4 regions of the Pantoea sp. KPR_PJ genome follow, and region 4 is predicted to be linked to each of the others. Evidence: riboswitches for the same ligand, from Rfam matches in the RefSeq annotation. Region 4 holds a riboswitch; each other region holds the start of a gene.
The links. A riboswitch is a leader RNA that binds a small molecule or an ion and turns the genes downstream of it on or off. The one in region 4 is predicted to bind thiamine pyrophosphate.
Positions count from the first base shown of each region.

Region 1: it holds a riboswitch for thiamine pyrophosphate, as region 4 does, so the genes downstream of both, thiB (thiamine ABC transporter substrate binding subunit) here and HP564_RS01990 (FAD-dependent oxidoreductase) in region 4, are expected to answer to the same signal.
Region 2: it holds a riboswitch for thiamine pyrophosphate, as region 4 does, so the genes downstream of both, thiC (phosphomethylpyrimidine synthase ThiC) here and HP564_RS01990 (FAD-dependent oxidoreductase) in region 4, are expected to answer to the same signal.
Region 3: it holds a riboswitch for thiamine pyrophosphate, as region 4 does, so the genes downstream of both, thiM (hydroxyethylthiazole kinase) here and HP564_RS01990 (FAD-dependent oxidoreductase) in region 4, are expected to answer to the same signal.

Region 1 covers NZ_JABMIK010000009.1:69,000-72,394, forward strand. Annotated here, with positions in the region: gene thiP (thiamine/thiamine pyrophosphate ABC transporter permease ThiP) at 1-395, opposite strand, end outside; gene thiB (thiamine ABC transporter substrate binding subunit) at 371-1,357, opposite strand; TPP riboswitch at 1,403-1,495, opposite strand; gene sgrR (HTH-type transcriptional regulator SgrR) at 1,531-3,192, opposite strand.
Region 2 covers NZ_JABMIK010000015.1:15,465-18,859, forward strand. Annotated here, with positions in the region: gene thiC (phosphomethylpyrimidine synthase ThiC) at 1-1,656, opposite strand, end outside; TPP riboswitch at 1,744-1,844, opposite strand; gene rsd (sigma D regulator) at 2,067-2,576, opposite strand; gene nudC (NAD(+) diphosphatase) at 2,731-3,395, shown strand, end outside.
Region 3 covers NZ_JABMIK010000002.1:370,193-373,587, reverse strand. Annotated here, with positions in the region: gene HP564_RS06445 (DEAD/DEAH box helicase family protein) at 18-350, opposite strand; gene HP564_RS06440 (hypothetical protein) at 646-861, opposite strand; TPP riboswitch at 1,259-1,355, shown strand; gene thiM (hydroxyethylthiazole kinase) at 1,390-2,184, shown strand; gene thiD (bifunctional hydroxymethylpyrimidine kinase/phosphomethylpyrimidine kinase) at 2,181-2,981, shown strand; gene HP564_RS06425 (GntR family transcriptional regulator) at 3,114-3,395, opposite strand, start outside.
Region 4 covers NZ_JABMIK010000001.1:416,619-420,013, reverse strand. Annotated here, with positions in the region: gene HP564_RS02000 (SDR family oxidoreductase) at 1-569, opposite strand, end outside; gene HP564_RS01995 (hypothetical protein) at 1,230-1,718, shown strand; TPP riboswitch at 1,764-1,883, shown strand; gene HP564_RS01990 (FAD-dependent oxidoreductase) at 2,027-2,962, shown strand; gene thiS (sulfur carrier protein ThiS) at 2,952-3,149, shown strand; gene HP564_RS01980 (thiazole synthase) at 3,152-3,395, shown strand, end outside.

The DNA.
Region 1 (3,395 bases), on a different contig from region 4:
TAAGGGATACCCACCAGCTGACAGAGCTGAGCCAGCCAGCCGACGCGACCATACACCGTCAGCAGCCCAAACACGGCCACCAGCACCGGCAGCACCAGCGTCATAGCGCACAGGCGTAGCAGGAGCTGGCGGCCAGGAAAGCGGCGTCGGTAGAGCGCGCGCGCCAGCGGAATGGCGGGCAGCAGAGAGAGCAGGGCAGAAAGCAGCGCCTGCATAAACGAGAAGAGCACGACGTGATGCAGATAGTCGTCGTGCAGCAGCGCCTGTCCGTCAACGGCAGGCGCGCTAACCCAGAGCGCGCCAAATGCCAGCAGCGCCACGGCGCACAGCAGTAGCGCCGCGCCGCCGCCTGGCACGATCCACAGCGGGATCAGCGGCTGACGGCGCGTTGCCATGCACCAGTCCAGTTGGCGCGCTGCTGCGCCACTTCCTGCGGCGTAAACTGCAGCGCGGTTTGCGGCACGGTCAGCGTCTGATAGCCAGCAGGCAGATCGCTTTTGATCGCCGGATACATCCAGTTGCCGGTCGGAATCGCATGCTGAAATGCGGGGGTCAGCATAAACTGCATAAACTGCTGGGCCAGCGCGGGCTGTTTGCTGCTGGCGAGCTGAGCGGCGACCTCGACCTGCAAATAGTGGCCTTCGCTAAAGGATGCGGCGGCGTAGTTCTCTTTCTTCTCTTCAATCAGGTGATAGGCGGGTGAGGTGGTATAGCTCAGCACCAGATCACCTTCCCCTTTTAAAAAGAGGCCATAGGCTTCACTCCAGCCTTTGGTCACGGTAACGGTTTTCTGCGCCAGTTTTTGCCAGGCATCGGGTGCCTTGTCGCCATAGACTTTCTGCATCCAGAGCAGCAGGCCCAGGCCAGGCGTGCTGGTGCGTGGATCTTCGTAAATTACGCGCCACTTTTGCGGACTTTCCACCAGCTCTTTCAGGCTGGTCGGCGGGTTCTTCAGGCGATTTTTATCATAGACGAAGGCGAAATAGCCGTAGTCAAACGGGATAAAGGTCTGATCCTGCCAGCCATCCGGCAGCGTCACTTTACTGAGGTCGACGCTGCTTCTGGCAAACAGCCCGGTCTGCTGCGCAGCCTGAAGCAGATTGTTATCCAGACCCAGAACGATGTCAGCCTTACTGTTTTTGCCTTCCATGCGCACGCGGTTAAGCAGCGATACGCCATCTTCCAGCGCCACATATTTCAGCTCGCAGCCGCACTGGGCTTCAAACGCTTTTTTGACGGCTGGTCCTGGCCCCCATTCAGCAGAGAAAGAGTCGTAGGTATAGACGGTGAGAAGAGGTTTCGCGGCCAGTGCCGGGACAGACAGCAACAGCAGCAGAGGAAGGATCTGTTTAACCACTTTGCGCTCCTTAGGGAGAATTGTTATGAGTCGCAAAGGATCTGAGCGTAGCAGCCTCTCAAATCCCTACGTCGGTACTAACCGAATCAGGTTCGACGGGTTTCTCTCAGCCTTTTGCAGGCACCCCGTTGAGAACGGCTCATTCTAGACATTTCATCGGCAAGGCGAAAGGCTTACAGCGTCGGTGGCGCAAACCAGGCGGACTTAAAGTCGAACCAGCCTAGCGTATTGAGTCTTACGCCGCGCATGCTGCGCTGGCCTTCAAGCAGCAGCCAGTGATGGAACAGCGGATGCAAAACGTCTGTATCGAGCAGGCGTTTGCTCCATTCCGCCAGCGGCAATGCTTTGCGCCGCCAGCGAGCGGCATCCTTTTCCCAGTCGACAGGCAAGCAGTGATGCAGCAGCGGAATTTCGTAGAGCTGGGCGAACAGGGCGTACTCCAGCGGCAGCGTAAAGTTAACGCTGCCAAGCCAGATATCGCTCTCCGCCTCCCCCCGATGCCAGGTGTCATAATCAACCGCACGCGTTAGCAGCCGTACGTTATGCTGCGCCAGCAGCGGGCGCAGCGCGTTGGCGATGCCCTCATGTTCGACATGCTGGCTGTACCACGTCAGCGTCAGGCTTTCCAGGCCCGCCGGTTTGTCTACCGGTGTCAGATCGCGGCGGTGATGCCAGCGCGGCAGCAATCCGTAAGCGGGATACCAGTAGCGCTGGTATCCCCTGTCAGCCTGGTTCAGCAGCGCAACGGGATTAAAAAGCTGGGCGAGCCAGCGCCGGGTTGCGGCGTCGCGCCCTGTTGCCGAGCGCTGATCGAACAGCAAAAAATAGCAGCCCTCTTCCAGCCGGCTCTCCTCCGACTTCTCATCGTCTTCAGCGCCCTGCAGACGCACGCCCGAAAAAACCAGCTCGTCGCTGATCTCCGGCAGCACCCATATAGAGACATCGTCAATCAGCGCACGGAAGCCGAAGTAGTCGTCAAAGGCTTCAATTTTTAGCTGGCTCTGCTGGTTTCGCACGACGCGATAGGGGCCTGTGCCGATCGGCTGGCGGGCAAAGTCACGCATCTGTGGCCATTCGCGCGGCAGGATCATCGCGCTGACGCTGCCGAGCAGCCAGGGAAGCCAGCTGTCCGGCTCTTTAAGATGGATATCCAGCGTCCACGCAGCAGGAGAATCAACCGCGCTGATATGGGAAAAGAGCGGCTGCGGCTGGAGGCGCTGCAGCGAGGCGATCACATCGGCAATTTCCAGCTCGCGCCCGTGGTGAAAGCGGATCGCCGGGCGCAGATAGAAACGCCAGTGCAGTGGCGACAGCGACTGCCAGTGATGGGCAATATCGGCTTCGACTTCCCCGTTTTCCTCATTTATTCGCGTGAGTCCGTTAAAGATCTGGCGTGCCAGATGCGTTTCCGAACGGCGCAGCGCTGAGCCGGGCAGCAGATTAACCAGTGGCCGATAGTAGAGCACCCGCAGGATATGCTTGCCCTGGCGAAAGCTGCGGCCAAGATGGGCACGGATCATCTGGCGCACTTCCGCTTTGTCACCGACCAGTTGCACCAGCTGATCGATACGATCCTGCTCCAGCAAATCTTCCGCGCGCTGCTGCTGGAGCGCCAGGCCAGTGTAGCAAAAGGTTAGCTGCGAGCGTTTACCGCGTCCTGCTTCAGCCTGCCAGGTGAGCCAGCCTGCCTCCTGCATGGTATTAAGCAGATTGCGCATATGGCGGCGTGAGCAGTGCAGTCGCTCCGCCAGCTCGCCTAGCGTCGCCTGCTGGCTTTCACCCTGGCAGCTCTGCCACAGGCGGATGAACTGTTGTTTAAGGCGTGACGAGGACATAAAAGAGGAACTCCCTGCGAAAAGCGCTCAGTTTTTCCTGCCCTATATTAAGGGCAAAATCGGAACAACTGGAAGAGCGGGAGGCATTCTCTCTGGAATGGCGCTCAACCAGGGTTCCGCTGCGGCGGATCATTTCTGAGTAGGGTGCAATTACACCGCCAGCAGCGATTTTCCTGCTGGCTTTTTTCTGTTGCGCTAGAATC
Region 2 (3,395 bases), on a different contig from region 4:
ATCTTCCCAGCGGAATTCGAAGCGTGCTTTAGACATGGCGTTGTCACGGATTTGCGCGCCGGGGTGTCCTTTTGCCAGGTCGGCGGCATGCGCGGCAATTTTATAGGTAATCAGACCCTGCTTAACGTCCTCTTTGTTTGGCAGCCCGAGATGTTCTTTGGGTGTCACATAACAGAGCATGGCGCAGCCAAACCAGCCGATCATCGCGGCCCCGATGCCGGAGGTAAAGTGATCGTAGCCGGGAGCAATGTCGGTGGTCAGCGGGCCGAGAGTATAGAAGGGCGCTTCATGGCAATGCTCCAGCTGCTCAGTCATATTGCGGCGGATCATCTGCATAGGAATATGGCCGGGGCCTTCAATCATGACCTGGACGTCATACTCCCAGGCAATCTTTGTCAGCTCACCCAGGGTATGCAGCTCAGCAAACTGCGCTTCGTCATTGGCATCCTGAATTGAACCGGGACGCAGCCCGTCACCGAGTGACAGAGAGATGTCATAGGCGGCACAGATTTCGCAAATATCGCGAAAATGCTCATAGAGAAAGCTTTCGCGGTGATGCGACAGGCACCATTTCGCCATGATCGAGCCGCCGCGCGAGACGATACCGGTCAGCCGTTTTGCCGTCATCGGGACATAGCGCAGCAGCACGCCCGCGTGGATAGTGAAGTAATCAACGCCTTGCTCCGCCTGTTCCAGCAGCGTGTCGCGAAAGACCTCCCAGTCAAGATTTTCAGCAACGCCGTTCACCTTCTCCAGCGCCTGGTAAATCGGCACCGTGCCAATCGGAACGGGACTGTTACGCAGGATCCATTCACGCGTTTCGTGAATGTAGCGGCCGGTCGAGAGGTCCATAACGGTATCCGCACCCCAGCGCGTTGACCAGACCAGCTTCTCGACCTCTTCCTCAATTGAGGAGGTGACTGCCGAGTTGCCGATATTGGCGTTAACCTTCACCAGAAAATTACGCCCGATAATCATGGGCTCCGACTCGGGGTGATTGATGTTGGCAGGAATAATGGCGCGCCCGGCGGCCACCTCCTGCCGGACAAACTCTGGCGTAATGTTTTCCGGCAGCTGTGCGCCAAAGCCGTAGCCAGGATGCTGTTGCCGCAGTACTTCACCGCGAATGCGTTCGCGGCCCATATTTTCGCGCAGCGCGATAAATTCCATTTCTGGCGTGATTATGCCCTGGCGCGCATAGTGAAGCTGAGTAACGCAACGTCCCGCTTTTGCACGACGTGGCTGCGGCAGATGATCGAAACGCAAATGATCCAGCCCGTCATCGGCCAGGCGCTGCTGCGTATAGCGGGAGCTGATTTGCGTCAGAGTTTCGCTGTCGCCGCGCGCCTCAATCCAGCCGGCACGTAGCTTCGTCAGCCCGCGCTGCACGTCGATAACAGCTTCAGGATCGCCATAGGGTCCCGCGGTGTCGTAAACCGGTATTGCCTCATTCTCTTCATAGCGCGGATCCTCTTTGCTGCCACCGGTCAGCGTGGGGCTGAGCTGGATTTCACGCATCGGTACGCGAATATCATCACGGCTGCCCTGGATCCAGATACGTTTTGAATTGGGAAAGGCGACGCCGCCCTGTAGCGCATTGATAAATGCCTGCGCTTCAGCACGCTGTTCACGTCGGTTGGTTTTGGTGATAGACATAGCAATTTTCCTGTTGAAGGGGAACGTTGCTTGTCCGGAGTTCGGAAGGAGTAACAGAAACAGCAGGCAAAAAGCGCCAGCATACTGATGATGATTACTCTTGTTCCCTTCGCAGGTTCTAACCTGATCAGGTTCCGCGGATCCCGAATTAACGGTCTCAGCCCTTACGGGCACTCCGACAAGATAGGTAAACGATTTTCTGGCTGATGCGTTTGCCGTTTCGCGCCCGAACCGTGCCTGTGACGGTCAGAGCAGGAACCGGCTGTGCTTACCGCGCCAGAACGCTCATTTACTTTAGCTACGGTACGAACGTAGCGTTAAGCAAAACGGGTTTTCAACGCTATGGTCGAAAACCCGTCCAGCATAAAAGGGCTTTTACTGAATAACAAGCATTTTACAACTGATTAACCTTAAGCCGGGCGCGAGAGCTGAGTGCTGTCATTGGCAACCGGTGCGCGTACCAGCTGATTATCCCACGCAAGCTGGATAAGCTTATCTTCCAGCGTAAAGCGGGCTTCCAGCACTTCGCCCACTTCTGACAGTGCCAGCTGGAAATCCACGCAGTTGTCGTCGTCGATAGACTGTTGCAGATGGCCATCGTAGAGCTGCATCAGACGTTCGGTATTGGCTTCCAGCGGGGGATAAATTTGCGCCGCCGCTACCATCGGGCTGTCGCCCTGCATCTCATTAATGACGCGTTCATAGATGCTGAAATGACCGGCAGAAAGATAATCGACCAGACCGTGACAAAAGTTGTCGAGCGCCTGCTCGTCTAAAGTGGTGAGCGCTTCTTTGTTGGGCTTCAGCCCAACCAGGTGGTAATACGAAACAAGTAGCTGACGACGGGCAGCCAGCCACGAATCTACCAGTTCGTTACTGCCACCTACGCGCTCGGTCAGGACATTTAACTGGTTAAGCATTTCTGACTCCATGTAAATAAATTCCCTCTACCGTTGATGCTGCGGCTGGCGCGAGGCCGCCTGCAAGCTGAACGATTTAGGGTATAGTTGTTTGTCTACACACTTAACATCAGGACTTCAGCGTATCACTTCGACGCTAAGGATGACGATTTATATGCAACATGAGATCTCAAGCGTAGACGCTGGATGGTGGATTGTCAGCCATGAACAGAAACTTTGGTTGCCGCAAGGTGATCTGCCGCACGGCAGCGCTGCTACGTTTAAGCTGGTGGGAAGCAAGGCACAGTCTGTTGGTGAGTGGCAAGGCGAGACGGTGTGGCTGGTTTGCGAAAACCGCGATCGCGATATGTTCTCGGTGCGCCAGCTCATTAACGAAGAGACCGGGCTGTTTCAACTCGCTGGTCGCGCCGTACAGCTGGCAGAGTTTTACCGCTCCCACCGCTTCTGCGGCTATTGTGGTCATGAGATGCATCTGAGCAAGCATGAAAACGCCTGTCTGTGTGGTCACTGCCATGAACGCTATTACCCGCAAATCGCGCCCTGCATTATTGTCGCTATACGACGCGGTAGCGAAATCCTGCTGGCAAACCATGCGCGTCATCGCAACAGCATCTATACCGTGCTGGCCGGCTTTGTTGAGGTTGGAGAGACGCTGGAGCAGGCGGTGGCGCGCGAGGTAATGGAGGAAAGCAGCGTGCGCATCAAAAATCTACGCTACGTTACCTCACAGCCGTGGCCGTTTCCGCATTCGTTGATGATGGCGTTTATGGCGGAGTATGACGGTGGCGATCTGCAAATTGATAATAAAGAGCTCCTGGA
Region 3 (3,395 bases), on a different contig from region 4:
TCCAGCGACGGAAAGCATTACGGCCGACCAGAAGCCAGTACCAGTGGCGAAGAAATCACCAAGCTTTTCCAGTGCCGCCAGACAAAGAAAGACTCCCCAGAATCAAGATCTTCATTTATGAGTCTTTTATTTCTGGGCACTAAATCGCTAATCAGTAATTTGCAGTTATTAAAATTATTAGCTGTATCTGTAGCGAGTTTATGTGTATTTTGTACGATAATAAAATTTTCAGCACTACCTTTTATGTTAAGTGCCCGATTGATCATATTACATAATGAAGTAGTTTTCCCTGAACCACACTCAGCAGATACATACTTAAAATTGGTGTAAATAGATGTAGGATTAATCATTTGTATGCGCTCCCTGTTGATAAATTTAGAAAGGCCGATTCATGCGAGTGAATCGGCTTTTTCTAGGGGGGTAGTTGTTTAACTGGGGGCTGTGTAAATGCTTAAATTTTAATTTTGCATGCCAGTTTTGCATTTCGTAATTTTATTATTTCTTAGCTTCTCTATGTATTCTTTTGGTAATCGCACTTTTAATATGTCACATATTCGTGCTGAGGTTATATCGCTACATATCCTGTTTTCATTTTGATCAAAAGTCAGTGATATTTCTGATGTAATTCTTTTTTTACGGACTAATTTATTTAGCGTCTTTCTGTTTGTGCGTATTTCCCTTTTCTTCAGCTATTATTCTCCATAATTTTTTTCTTTTGCTAAGATATTGTTGCAGCCCTTTTGTTGCAACAATACGCATATCTGGTGGGGAATTGTTGAAATACAGGGCTTCTTCATAATATTCTTCCAGTCTTTTTAGATTAGATAATATTTCATTTCCTAAATTATCTTTTACTTTCATTTTAATACCTATGTGTATAAGATTTTATTTTCAGATTTTAGTATTGGTCACAAAAAAGCCTTTTTTCATGAGAAAATAACAGTTAATTACTGTCTCTACAGATTATTTCTGTTGGAGGTAATTACATAGCGGTAAGTAATGAATAAAGTAGGGCATCTACTTTATTTTTCTAAACATGATTCAAAACTTCATTTGGCGATAAAAATGATTAATTCTGTCCATAGATTCTACCTATAACCGTTTTACATGGGTAAAGAATAAACAAGCATTTTGTTTTCCTGTGGGGTACAAAATGGGGTACAGGCTGGGGTACAATGCTCAATAGTGAGATTCGTAAAAACAACCTTATACAAACAGGTAAGCTTACATAACTCACTAATTAATAAAGAAATGTAATCTACACGACTCGGGGTGCCCTTCTTTGTGAAGGCTGAGAAATACCCGTATTACCTGATCTGGATAATGCCAGCGTAGGGAAGTCAGATGCCTGACCGCATTCGCCTTCTTGTTCGCCGGTTGGGAGTTATGATGATTCACACGCCTCAACCCTTTTCCGACGCCGCTTTCGCGCCCGTTCTTAGCCGTTTTGTGCATCAGCCGCCGCTTGTCCACTGCATGACCAATGAGGTGGTGCAAAACGTTACCGCCAACGTTTTACTGGCGCTTCACGCCTCGCCCGCGATGGTGGTCGATAATGAAGAAGCGGCCCAGTTTGCCACCCTTGCCGATGCCTTACTGATCAACGTAGGCACGCTGACCCGCGATCGTTGTGAGGCCATGCTCGCCGCCGTAAGGGCGGCGCACGCCGCTCAGACACCCTGGGTGCTCGATCCTGTTGCGGCCGGCGCCCTGACGTTGCGCACCGATTTCTGCCACCGGTTGCTGGCGCAACAGCCTGCCGCCGTGCGCGGCAATGCCTCTGAAATTCTCGCGCTGGCGCGGCAGGGCGCAGGCGGACGCGGCGTGGATACACAGCATCCGTCGGAGGCAGCGCTTGAGGCGGCACGCGAGCTGGCGCTGCGACACCAGACGCTGGTCGCGATCAGCGGTGAGGTCGATTACGTCACTGACGGCCATCAGACGCTCAGCGTGCAGGGCGGCAGCGCGCTGATGACGCATGTGGTGGGCACCGGCTGCGCACTCTCCGCCGTAGTGGCCGCGTTTTGCAGCCTGCCAGGCGACCGGCTGAGCAACGTTGCCAGCGCCTGTCGCGTGATGGCGCGCGCGGGCGAGCGGGCTGCTGCGCAGACTGACGCGCCGGGCACCTTTGCCACGCTGTTTATCGATGCCCTGTGGCAGCAGGCACAGGAGGCGCGCGCATGAAACGTATCAACGCCTTAACCATCGCCGGTACCGATCCCAGCGGCGGTGCAGGGATCCAGGCCGATCTCAAAGCCTTTTCAGCCCTGGCAGCCTACGGCACCAGCGTCATTACCGCGCTGGTGGCGCAGAACACCTGCGGCGTACAGTCGGTCTATCGCATTGAGCCGGCGTTCGTTGATGCTCAGCTCAATTCAGTGTTAAGCGATGTGCGCATCGATACGGCGAAAATCGGTATGCTCGCTGAAACGGCAATTGTGCAGCTTGTGGCGCACAGGCTGAAACAGGCAGCCATTCCTTTTGTGGTGCTGGACACGGTGATGGTGGCCAAAAGTGGCGATGCGCTGCTGTCGCCCGACGCCATCGCCAGCGTGCGCGAGCTGCTGCTGCCGCAGGTCTCGCTGATCACGCCGAATCTGCCGGAAGCGGCGGCGCTGCTTGAGTGCGCACCTGCGCATAATGAAGAGGTCATGCTGAAGCAGGGGGAAGCGCTGCTGACGCTTGGCTGTCAGGCGGTGCTGATGAAAGGTGGCCATCTGAGCGACCGCGAAAGCCCCGACTGGCTGATCACGCGCAGCGGTGCCGAGCGTTTTAGCGCGCCGCGTGTGAATACGCGACACACGCACGGCACCGGCTGCTCACTCTCTGCGGCACTGGCGGCGCTGCGTCCCCGCTGTGCAGACTGGGCGGAGACCCTGCGCGAGGCGAAAGGCTGGCTACAGCAGGCGCTGGTTCAGGCTGATACGCTGGAGGTGGGCAGGGGGATCGGGCCGGTGCACCATTTTCATCGCTGGTGGTAGGCCAGAGTCGCTTCAGTATGCGAGAGGACGAGCCGATCCCGCCCCGGCCGTTTTATCGCGCGCTCATCCACAGGCGACAGAACAGAACGCAAAAGGCCAGCAGATGGCTGGCCTTTTATGACTGACAACGGTCTACGGTGATTCAAACCATTCGCTGTTGCGCTCGGCAATCGGCGTAATCGAGAAAATCATCTCCTGTAAATGGCGACGCATCGCGGCTTCGGCTGCGTCGGCGTCATGGGCCTTCAGCGCTGACAGGATCTCCTCATGCTGCTCAATCAGGCTTTCTGGCGGAGAGACTTCGCTCAGCGTCAGGAAACGTACGCGATCCATCGCCGCTTTAATATTCTCTACCGTCTCCCACGCCAGCGCGCAGTTGATGCTCTCGGCAATCAGCCGATGAAACTCATCGTC
Region 4 (3,395 bases):
ACCGAAGAGGTATTAATGATCACGGCACCGCGCGGCATGTGATCCACCGCGGCTTTAGTGATCCAGAACATCGCGTAGACGTTGGTTTTAAAGGTGGCGTCAAAGTCTTCGGTAGAGAGTGTCCGAATCGATTCGTTAAACTGCTGCCGACCGGCGTTGTTAACCAGGATATCCAGACCGCCCAGCTGTTCAACCGCCTGATTTACCAGTGACTGGCAAAAGGCTTCATCACGAATATCGCCCGGGATGGCAACGGCTTTTCGACCGGCCGCTTCAATCAGCTTAATGACTTCAGCCGCGTCTGACTCTTCGTCGGGCAGATAGTTAATTGCTACATCTGCCCCTTCACGGGCATAGGCGATAGCGACCGCACGACCAATACCGGAGTCGCCGCCAGTGATTAGCGCTTTGCGACCGGTCAGGCGACCCGTGCCACGATATGAGGTTTCCCCGTGATCCGGCACCGGATCCATTTTGCTGGCAAGACCTGGAACAGGCTGTTTCTGCTCCGCGAAAGGCGGTTTTGAATATTCAACCGGGACGAGTGTTTTATCATTTTGCGTAGTCATGCTTAGCTCCTTGCACTTCGTTTTCGGGTGATATTAAGCCTGGCACAAATGTGAGTTTTGTCACATTTCATCTGACCTGGCGGTAATTTAACCCTCTGCAACAGGGATAAAGATTAATAATAATCGGCTTTTTCAGGCGTAAAGCGGAAGGCAGGTTTTTTTTTGCCATCGCTATTTCACTGCGGGTGTGATGAATAGCTGGGTTTTTATTTAAGATATTGAATTTGTTTGATATTATTAAATCGGTTATTTTGTCTCTCAGAGAGGTTTTTCCTCATGAATATCTGTTAGTTAAGCCCTGAATATGTCGGTAAACCAGACGAGGATAAAATGATGGCTAACATGTGTGACAGATAATGCAGAATGTGACAATTTATTACCTGTGCAGGGTGAGCGCTTTTCCGGTAATAAGCTAAGCGGGAAATAATCTGGATAAGCGCATTAGCCTGGCCAGGGGAGAAAATAGTCTCTTCGGTGAGGCTGTAAAAAGACGCCTCAGCGGCATAAGGCGCTGTATATCCGCAGCTTTGCCGCCTCGCTGCCCAATGCAACCGCCATTATTTTTCTGCGTTGCTGTTTGTCGTCCTGCTCGCGGCTGTGGTGCTACAAGAAGGAAGTACACCTTGATTGCTGTCTGACGGTGATGGCTGGTTTTGCGGAATGATCCTCCTGCTTACCGCGCACCTCACCTTTAGCGCTCTGGCCTTCGGCACGCCTGCCTCGTCGGTGGCGCCAGTGGATGTGCTGCTGGCACGGCTCTCAGCACCCGATACCGCAGGCGCGCTGCTCCAGATCCGCTGTCTGGGCGGCAAGAAAAAAACGGGCGAGATTATCTGCTGGTTCTTCGCAATGACAGGCACCATCTCGCTGCTGACGCTACCCTTTGGCTGGCGGCTTCCTCAGGGTGAGCAACGTCTGCTGCTGGGAGCCAGCTCGGGGGCTGATACACATTTTGCTGACGCTGTACAGACGCCCCACGGCTTGCTTCCTTCGACTACAGCGCACTGCTTCCTGTGCTACCCGGAAACTTCAGCTGACTGGCGCAACTGTCGTAGCGTTTGCCGACATTTATTCCGCCTTAAGCGAGCGACAGCGGGCCGCCGCTGTCGTCCTGACGACGCGCGGCGAAGCCACCGATTTAACGCCTGATTAACACATCACGCTTGACGCCGGGTAGTCACTTACCCTACAACTAATGGCCGTCAGGGGAGTCTCGCCAGAGAGACTGAGAGGCTAATAGCGCAGCGCGCGGTGTAGCGACCCTTTGAACCTGACCCAGTTGATACTGGCGTAGGAAGACTCGTATCCCATTGACCTGAAAAGGCGTTGAGATGCCTGCCGCGTGAGCGAATCCCTTCTGCTTACGCTTTTTCCCTTCACGTATCACGGGTCGTCAACGTCGAGGCCAACGTGAAACGCACGCTTTTTCAATCTGTTTTTTCTGCCGGTGATACACGATGAGCCGCTGGTCGGTACTCGGTAGCGGAGTCGCCGGGCTCTGTGTCGCCACCTTGCTGGCTGAGCAGGGGGAAACGCTGGAAGTGATCGTCAGTGATGAAATGCCTGCCTCACACTGGGCGGGCGGCATGCTTGCGCCCTTCTGCGAAGGGGAGAGCGCGCCGGAACGGGTCACTGCGCTGGGGCAGCATGCCGCGGGCTGGTGGTCGCAGCGCGTCGAGGGTGTGGCGCAACAGGGCACGCTGGTGCTGGCTTCGCCGCGCGATGCAACAGAGCTGACGCGCTTCGCCCGGCTGACGCGCCAGCATCAGTGGTGCAATCCCGAAGAGCTTGAACCGGATCTGGCGGGACGCTTTGCGCGTGGCCTCTTCTTTGCCGGTGAGGCGCATCTGAATCCGCGTGATGCGCTGCGTCAGCTACGCGCTGCTCTTGAAGCGCGAGGCGTTGCCTTTCACGCCGGGAAACCCAGCGGCACCCTCATTGACTGTCGCGGTATCCATGCCACCGATCGCCAGCCCGAACTGCGTGCGGTGCGCGGCGAAATGCTCATCCTGCACAGTGACGATCTGCATTTTTCCCGTCCCATACGCCTGCTGCACCCGCGCTTTCCCTGCTATCTGGTGCCGCGTGCCAGTGGCCACTTTATGCTCGGCGCGACCATGGTAGAAAGCGACGACGCCAGCCCGATTAGCGTGCGCGCCATGATGGAGCTGCTTAGTGCCGCCTGGACGATCCACCCGGCGCTGGCAGAGGCGCGCATTGTCGAGAGCGGCACTGGCCGACGTCCCGCCTATCGGCATAACGTGCCGGAAGTTCGCTATCGCGACGGCGTGTTTTCCGTTAACGGCATGTATCGTCATGGCTTTTTGCTTGCGCCCGCCATGGCGCAACACCTCATGCAACTGCTCAGTCAGGAGTCACATTATGCAAATTGAACTCAACGGCCAGTTAATTGATACCGATGCACAGACCGTTGCGGCGCTGCTGAACGAGCGGCAGATAGACGCTGCCTGCGTAGCCAGCGCTTTCAACGGTCAGTTTCTGCCGCGCTCGCAGTATGAGAGCCAGCGGCTGGTGGCGGGATGCCGTCTGGAAGTGCTTTCGCCTATGCAGGGAGGCTGACCATGTTCTACGGCTTTGTTCCTCAGTCGCGCCTGCTGCTCGGCACCGCCGGATACCCGTCGCCCGAGATTTTGCACCAGGCGATCTGCGCCGCAGAGGCGGAGATCATTACCGTCAGCCTGCGGCGCGAAGGAAATCAGGGCGGTGCATTTCGCACGCTCCTCAGCCAGCTCAACCGCCGCGTGCTGCCCAATACGGCAGGTTGCCATAGCGTTAAGGAGGCTGTGACCACGGCATATATGGCGC